Regions from separate parts of the Brevibacillus sp. RS1.1 genome, predicted to be linked through region 1. Evidence: riboswitches for the same ligand, from Rfam matches in the RefSeq annotation. Region 1 holds a riboswitch; the other holds the start of a gene.

The links. A riboswitch is a leader RNA that binds a small molecule or an ion and turns the genes downstream of it on or off. The one in region 1 is predicted to bind S-adenosylmethionine.
Region 2: it holds a riboswitch for S-adenosylmethionine, as region 1 does, so the genes downstream of both, HP570_RS23340 (methionine ABC transporter ATP-binding protein) here and HP570_RS16145 (MetQ/NlpA family ABC transporter substrate-binding protein) in region 1, are expected to answer to the same signal.

The regions. Positions count from the first base shown of each region.
Region 1 is NZ_JABSVA010000004.1:393,769-398,188, forward strand. It holds gene HP570_RS16130 (nucleoside hydrolase) at 1-362, opposite strand, end outside; gene HP570_RS16135 (ABC transporter substrate-binding protein) at 461-1,534, opposite strand; gene HP570_RS16140 (DUF2294 domain-containing protein) at 1,732-2,088, opposite strand; SAM riboswitch class I at 2,309-2,410, shown strand; gene HP570_RS16145 (MetQ/NlpA family ABC transporter substrate-binding protein) at 2,513-3,343, shown strand; gene HP570_RS16150 (methionine ABC transporter ATP-binding protein) at 3,386-4,420, shown strand, end outside.
Region 2 is NZ_JABSVA010000009.1:60,222-64,641, forward strand. It holds gene HP570_RS23330 (MetQ/NlpA family ABC transporter substrate-binding protein) at 1-108, opposite strand, end outside; gene HP570_RS23335 (methionine ABC transporter permease) at 169-834, opposite strand; gene HP570_RS23340 (methionine ABC transporter ATP-binding protein) at 835-1,848, opposite strand; SAM riboswitch class I at 1,949-2,064, opposite strand; gene HP570_RS23345 (Ger(x)C family spore germination protein) at 2,172-3,332, opposite strand; gene HP570_RS23350 (GerAB/ArcD/ProY family transporter) at 3,332-4,420, opposite strand, start outside.

The DNA of each region.
Region 1 (4,420 bases):
GTAATTTCTCCAGAATGAGCGAGTACGTTTTCTACGATGAAATCAGGGGCAAAGCCAGCAGTCGGTTCCTTGTAAATCGGAACTCCGGCAAGGGCACCGCCCAAACCATCCTCACCATGTACGGCATGCTCGAAAAACAACGGCCGCAACAACGGTTCAGACGCTCCACAGATGACAGGGATTTGCTCGCCGACTTGCAGGAAATCAAGAATTTTGCACGTGTTTTCCGTGGCTTTTCGCAGCGACACGTTGCCATTCACCGTAGTAATGCCAACTAAATCGAATTGCCCGCTTTTCACAGCGAGAATAATGCCAAGCGCATCGTCAATGCCCGTATCGACGTCAAGAATGATCTTTTTCACAAGTGGTCCTCCTCACGTTCATACAAATTCCTATACGTTGAAAAACGAGGGTATATCCGAATTGTCTATACCCTCGCCTATTGTTTTTCTATCGTACGTTATTGCGTGATTTCACGATTCCAACGGTCAATCCATGCTTTGGAGTGCTCGTTTACGAATTTCATGTCCAGCTTTTTCAGCTTGCTTACGGTTTCTTCCCCGTACGTTACACCTTTTGCTTCTTCTTCTGTCAGTTGAACGGTCTTGTTTACAGGGGAATCGATTTTCGCTTTTGCTGTTTTCTCCTGAACCTCTTTGCTCAGTTGATAGTTGATGAAGTCTTCTGCGAGTGCTTTGTTCTTCGAGCCTTTTACGATGTTAACCGTATTCATAACCGCATATCCGCCGCTTGCAGGTTGTACGAAAACAGCTTCTGGAACAGCGGCTTTGATGTCTTTGAAGTACATTTCCATAATCGGTCCTACGCCGATTTCTTCTTGTCCAAACATGTTCACGTATTCGGAGGTCTTATCGTAGAACTTCACGACACTTTTGTTGACTTCTTTCATTTTTGCGAAGGCTTGATCCTCGTTAAATTCCTTGCTGCCCGCAACCGCAGAAGCACTGTCGAGAACCATTGGGCCAGTTGTGGACGTAATGCTTGGCAGTGTCAGCTTGCCTGTCAGCTCTGGGTTCCACAGATCTTTCCAATCCTTGATCTCGGTTTTTACGAGCTTTGGATTGTAGGCAATCCCGAATTGACCAATCGTGTATGCCGGACCGTACTCCTCGCCCAGTGGCGCTTTGGCGATGTCGTAGATTTGATCCAGGTTCGGGATGCGGCTGCGGTCGATTTTTTCAAATGCGCCACTCTCAATCCCTTGCTGTGCATAGTAGTCAGAGAGGTAGATCAAGTCTACATCGGAGCTTCCTTGGCGGACCTTGTTCAGACGCTCTGCGTTGTTCCCTATTTCCAGCACGATTTTCACGTTATGTTCTTTTTCAAACGGCTCATATACTTCTTTGCGGAAAAAGTCTTCGGAGAAGCCCCATGTGGAGATGACCAGCTTTTGTGGCTCGCCCTTGGCTTCGCCGCCAGCTCCCCCCGCTTTTGGTTGATCATTGCTGCCACAGCCAGCGAGTGCCAGTGACATCATAGAAAAAGACAGGATTCCAGCAAGTAATTTCTTCATCGTAATTCTCCTCCAGTTGGGTTCATTTGATGACAAAATATGGTGATACAATAAAAAGAAAAGTACCCTTGATTAGAACGTATCATTCTAAACAAGAGCACTTTTCTTCGTAAACAAAGAGAAGTGACACCCGTTTTTACGCAAAGTCTACGGTCTCCCCTTAAGATAGATCAAAAGAGAAAATCCGAACGATTGCGTCAGGTATTCAGTTCTGATTCAGCTAAAACAACATTCGTGATCGCCCACTGCGTAGGCGCATCATAGTCCCTGAGCACGGCTACCAACAGCAACCCCATCTCTTCTTCCAGTCGTTCTCTCAGTCTCTTCTTATAAAGAAGGGACATGCGAAAATCGACTTCGAGCTTGAGGGCCGGTGCTTCTCCTTCCAACGCTTGTGAGCGCGGAGAGCGGCGATGCTTAGCTTGGAACGTAATCATCTGATTTTCAATCGTGACTCGGAGCAAAGTCGTTCCAAATCCGAACAACTCTTTTGCTATCTCATTATAGATGGCAGACAGCTTTTTTCTAGTTTCATTGGAGTCCACGAGAGTCATGTCATCACCTGCGATAGCTGGCATCGGGTTCATTCGCTCTCATTATACATATGATTTTTTCATTCTTCAATAGAATATTCGTATTTAGATCAATTTCACATTTTTCCACCAAGTCATTCGTTTGCAAAAACTGTTGACACCGAAAAAATCAGTCGTTATAATCCAACTATCCAAATAAGAATTAACAACAATGTTTGGAATGATAATTTCATAGCACATTCTCTTATGAAGAGAGGTTGAGGGACTGGCCCTATGACACCTCGGCAACCTATCACAAACGATACGGTGCCAAATCCAGCGGAATTATTCCGACAGATAAGAGAGGTATTGTTGCAGTGTGGTTACATACTTGCAGTTTTCGCCTCTTCTGTCGGAAGAGGCTTTTTTCTTTTCCATCTTACATCCAGAGAAAAGGGGTATTTTCATGAAAAAAACTGGTCTACTGCTCACTACACTACTGCTCGCTGCATCGCTCGTAACGGCTTGCGGGGGCAAACAAGAAGCTGCGCCTGCTAACGGCGGCACTGCTGCTGAACAAACCTCACTCAAAGTGGGGGTCACTGGCGGCCCACACGAAGAGATTCTCAACAAAGTAAAAGAAGTCGCCAAAGGCAAAGGGCTCGACGTCGAAGTCATCGTTTTCAACGATTACGTACAGCCAAACCAAGCTCTCGATAAAGGAAATCTCGATGTAAACAGCTTCCAAACCATCCCGTTCTTGGCGAAGTTCAATCAAGATCACAAAACAAAGATCGTCGAGGTCGGAAAAACCGTGACGTACCCGATGGGCCTGTACTCCACCAAGCACAAAAAAGTCGAGGACATCCCGGCAGGCGGCGTTGTCGGCATTCAAAATGACCCGACCAACCGAGCACGCGCCTTGCTGCTCTATCAGGCAGCTGGCTTGATTAAGCTCAAGGATGGCGTGGGTGACAACGCAACACCACTGGACATCGTGGAAAATCCGAAAAATTTGCAATTCAAAGAGCTGGAGGCTGCTTTCCTGGCACGCTCGCTGAGCAACGTAGAGGTTGCTTCGATTAACACGAACTTCGCGATGGAAGCTGGCTACTCCCCGAAAAAAGACGCGATCTTCGCTGAGACGGCTGACTCTCCATACGTAAACATCTTGGCAGTCAACGAAACCAACAAAGACAACCCAGCCGTCAAAAAGCTGGTGGACATCTACCGCTCGGAAGAAGTGAAAAAATTCATCGACGAACGCTTTGAAGGAGCTGTACTGCCGTCCTGGTAAGATCGACGCCAGGAACATCAAGAACAACAAGGAGAACTCGTTATGATACAGCTAACCGATATTCATAAGTCGTATCAAGTAGGAAACAAGCAGGTAGAAGCATTGAAGGGCGTATCCCTGCAGGTGGAAAAAGGGCAAATCTACGGGGTGATCGGCTTTAGCGGAGCGGGGAAAAGTACCCTGCTCCGTACCATCAACCTGTTGGAGAAGCCGACCAGCGGTTCTGTGATCGTCAATGGCCAGAACATGCTGACCCTCAAGGAAAAAGAGCTGCGGCAAGCTCGCAAAAAGATCGGGATTATTTTTCAACACTTCAACCTGCTCTCTTCCTATAATGTCTTTGACAATGTAGCGGAAATCTTGCGGATGAATCGCGTCCCCAAAGATGTCATAAAGCGCAAGGTAGAAGACCTTCTCGGCTTGGTTGGCTTGTCTGATAAAGCAAACGCTTATCCTTCTCAGCTATCCGGTGGACAAAAGCAACGGGTGGGCATCGCTCGTGCACTTGCGACCGACCCGGAAATCCTGCTCTGTGACGAAGCGACTTCCGCTCTCGATCCGCAAACAACCGAATCCATTCTGGAGCTATTGCTCGACATCAATCGAAAGTTCAACCTGACCATCGTGCTGATTACCCATGAAATGCAGGTCATCAAGAAAATCTGCGACCAAGTAGCCATCATGGAAAACGGCGTCGTCATCGAGCAAGGCTCTGTTCTGGATGTGTTCAGCAATCCGCAAGAGCAAACGACCCGTAATTTTATCAAAACGGTTTTTGATGATCAGGTACCACAGGAGATTTTGTCCAAGATAAAAGAATCCGGACCCGTTTCCAAAATTGTTCGCGTTGCTTTTCGCGGAGATGCCGCTCTCGATCCTGTTCTAGGCACCTTGTCCGCACGCTTTCCGATCAGCACCAATCTGTTATACGGCTCGATTACGACCATTAAGGGAACGGCGCTCGGCATTTTGCTTTTGCACATTTCTGGTGAAGACCAGCCCATTCAAGATGGCATTCGCTTCTTGCGCGAATCCGTCTACCGCGTAGATATTGTGTCACCAGAGGAGGTGCGGACC
Region 2 (4,420 bases), on a different contig from region 1:
TTGTGCGCCGCCTTCAGCTGGAGCAGGTGCTGTTTCGGTTTTGCCTCCGCAAGCTGCCAAAGAAAATGCCAACACAGTAGAAAGTACAGATACGACTAGCTTTTTCATGAATGATTTCCCCCTTGCATGTATTTCGTTTTATTTTTTGACAATCTATATGGAAAGATCCTATTTACGGCTGAATTTCAGAACCAGACGGTCCCCCAGCGACTGTAAGATCTGTACCATCACCAGCAAAATAACAACAGTCACAACCATAACATCGGTTTGGAAACGCTGATAACCGTATCGGATCGCCAAGTCACCCAAACCACCACCGCCAATTACCCCAGACATTGCTGTGTAGGAGACCAGTGTTACCGTCGTGATCGTAATACCCGCGATTAGACCAGATCTAGACTCTGGCAAAAGGACATTCCAGACGATCTGCCAATTGGAAGCACCCATAGATTGTGCGGCCTCAATCACGCCCTTATCAATCTCACGCAGGGAGGTTTCCACCAAACGTGCGAAAAACGGAGCGGCACCAAATACGAGCGGCGGAATGGCACCCAGTACGCCGAGTGAAGTTCCTACGATCATTTTCGTCACTGGAATCAGCAAGATCATCAGAATAATAAATGGTACCGAGCGCAATACATTGACAACGAATGATGCAATCGTATAAAAAGTGCGGTTTTGCAAAAGCTGTCCGCGAGAAGTCAAAAACAGAATGATGCCCAACGGCAAACCAATCAGGACGGTAAACAGAGTAGAGAAGCCCAGCATCGTGAGGGTGTCCATCGTACCTTCGCCGATTTCAGCCCAATCCACATTTTCGAATGTCCAGTCCATTTATATCACCTCTACTTCCAAGCCACGTTGGCGCAGCGTCTCGATGGTCTTTTGATTCTGTGCGACATCGCCTTCCAGCTCGATCACTAACTGACCATACGGCGTATCTTTCATGCGAGAAATCGTTCCCTGCAAAATACTGAATACCGTACCTGTCTCTTGCATCGTTTGGAACAGGATCGGCTGGTACGTTTTTTCTCCGAGGAAGGTGACACGAGCAATCGTGCGGTTCCCCGAAGCCTTTTCGTGCTCGACCGCTTCGCGCAGCTCTGTAGAATCGGCTACTTGCTCCACGAATTCTTGTGTCGTTGGATGCTTTGGACGAAGGAATACATCCAGTACGTTACCAGACTCAACGATCTTTCCTCCATCAATCACGCCGACACGATCACAAATGGAGCGAATGACGTGCATCTCGTGAGTAATCAACACAATGGTCAAGCCCAGCTTGCGGTTGATGTCCAAGAGCAGAGCCAGAATGGAGTTCGTCGTCTGCGGATCGAGAGCCGATGTCGCTTCGTCGCAGAGCAGCACTTTTGGATCATTCGCGAGCGCACGGGCGATCCCGACACGCTGCTTCTGTCCGCCAGACAGCTGGGAAGGATATTTGTCCTTATGAGCCTCCAAGCCAACCAGCTTCAGCAGCTCGTTTACTTTCTTATCAATCTCTGCCTTCGAACGCTTTGCCAGCTTGAGCGGAAAAGCAACATTTTCGCCGACCGTTGAAGAAGACAGCAAGTTGAAATGCTGAAAAATCATGCCGATTGAGCGGCGCTTTTCTTGCAGCTTCCCTTCATCCAGCTTCGTCAAATCGACGCCGTCCACAATAACTTCCCCCGAAGTTGGACGCTCTAGCAAATTGATGCACCGGATCAACGTACTTTTCCCTGCACCAGAGTGTCCGATAATCCCGTATATTTCGCCTTGCTCTATGGAAAGGTCGATCCCCGTTAACGCTGGGATGGTTTTACCCTGTACTTGATAGCTTTTATGCAAATGACGCAGTTGGATCAACGCATCCACCTCCCGACCATAATCTTGATAAAAATATAAAAACCCCTTTTTCACAAACGAAAAAGGGGCTGCAACGCAATGTATACGTTCGCATCCACCCTTCTCATCTGTACAAGATCCAAAAATCCTGTAGGAATTGGCACCGCGACGTTCATTCGAAAATGAACCGGCTGCCGGGCTTCATAGGGCCTGTCCCTCCGCCTCTCTTGATAAGAAAGATATCTACGTATATTATGTTCGTTTTTTGTATTTCTTGATGATACAAAACGGATTATATCCTTTTTGAAAATATCACGTCAATAGTAATAGCAGGAAAAAGTTTTTTAATCCATGACGCCGTTGCGGATGATGGTTGACTTTATGTGAAAGCGAAATGTCGCGTCTTTGAACATCTTTCTCCATTCAGCCTGCGTCATATTTGCCTTCCCTCTGCTATTTGAGCGATACACGATCCCGAAACCAGCGGGATCGACATTGAGGTTCTGCAATTTGTGGACTACTTTCTGCAGTTCTTTTCCGAGCTCTTCTTCCAGTGCATGTTCCATGATTTTCATCAACCTTGCATTCTCTAGCTTCAGTGGGAGGGTTAATTCCAAAATCCGCGCATTTAATCGGATGTGAATATCAAAGATCGGGGGAGATACTTGGGTCAGCTCGATTTTTGAATGGCTGGAAATCGTATCAAAGACAAGCTGCACACGGTCTTTTTTACTTCCGCGATTCTTGGGTACCTCGCCAAAAATATGAGCAGGGACAGAAGTATCGTAGCTGCCAATGCGGAATTTTCCATGCATGAGCTTGATTAAAAAGGCTTCCTTAGGTGTGATCCACCCTACATAATGCTCCCCTTGAAACAATCCGATCCCCTTGATTTGCAGCTCATTTCCCTTTCTTGCAATGAACGGCATGATCGGGTCGATTCCTTTGTCATAATAAGACCGAAAAAACTCATGCATGGTGGAAGACGGAATTTTTTCCCCCTCAATATTTTGCTCAATCATACGGTATAAATAGATTCCGATATTCCCTTCTTCCGAATAGCGATGCGTTAACATATCATATGTTTCGCCTTCAAATAAGCAAAGATAAACCCTGCTGGAAATAGAGGAATCCCGATACAACGTGTCAACGATACTACCAAGTCCACGCTTTGCCAATTTTTCATTGTAGAGTGCGACACGAATTTGCCCACCCAATACTCTTTTATCTGATTGTAAATTTATCCGATCCCGAATTCCCTTACTGGTTTCACCGATGGCTGAAAAAACCTGTATCTTTTCTTTCGCCTCTGGATTAATGGAGGGCATGATTGCTGTCCCCCGAACGTCCCCATCCTTTAACAGATCATAGCCGACAGCCGTGGCAAGTCCTGTCTCATCAAAAATTTGCCGATCTGAACAGCCTGCCAGGAAAAGGACACATGAACACCACAAGGCAAAAAACCGCTTGGATAACTGCATCCAATGTTTTTGGACAGGCAGCATCAGGCACTCTCTCCTTTGCTGGTTGGTTTCATCCTTTGCTTTCGTTGCTTCAGCCAGACCATCAGGTACAAAAAATAGGGGTACACGTAAATAATGTACAGAGTTATATGCGAGTAAATAGTCGTCATCCGACTCATCTGCTGTCTGGAAAGCAACGACAAGGAGGCTACATAGATCACGGGTATAATCCAATACAATGAATGACGTAGATTAAATCCGAACAAGCGCTTGAGACCTCGGGCAGAAGCCCACAAATACAGCATGATATTCGGCAAAATTACGAGAAGCCAAAACGAAATGACAACCAGTTCAAACCTTTCCAGAATAGGGAGGTACACCATCTTTTGCATATTGAGTGTCGCCCAAATCGTTCTCATGAGCTGACCCTGACTAAAAAAGACCAGCGCCACAATCATAACAAGCAAATAGATCAGATACGTCACCAGCACTCCCAACTGTACACTTTTGTGTACCTTCTCTTTATTTTGTACATAAGGATAGGCAACGTAGAGAATCTCAAAGCCGGCACTGGTCAAAGACATGGCAATCATTCCATTGAACAGGTTTTCTAGGCTGGTGTCCATGATAGGAAACAAATATTCCCACCTGGCAAATTTCAAGGGAAAATATAACTCAAATATCATCCACATCGTGACCATAACGGAAAAAAACGCATAGCCTGCGATGACTCTTATCCCCCCTACGACTGTGTAAAACGCTAGAAACAGGATGATTCCTGACAGAACCCACGTTGGTAAATTCGGAAACATCCAGGTTTGGACAACTTCAATGTAGGTACGTAAAATGACTCCAGCCGACACAAAAAAATAGGTCAAATAAATGATACTTATGCCTGTTCCCAGCCACTTTCCAAACACATCCTCCTGAATTCCGTAAATATCGGCTGAGGGGTATTTTTGCAAGGTCTTGTAAATCGTCATCACTGTAAGATGAGTAAATAAGGCTGCGAGTATGACAGATATCCAAGCATCATGCCCCGCCTCCTTGGCAATGATTCGTTGGAAGCCCAAAATGCCCATCCCTATCTGCGTGCCATGCACAAGAACCCCTGCAAGAAATGCCGTTAT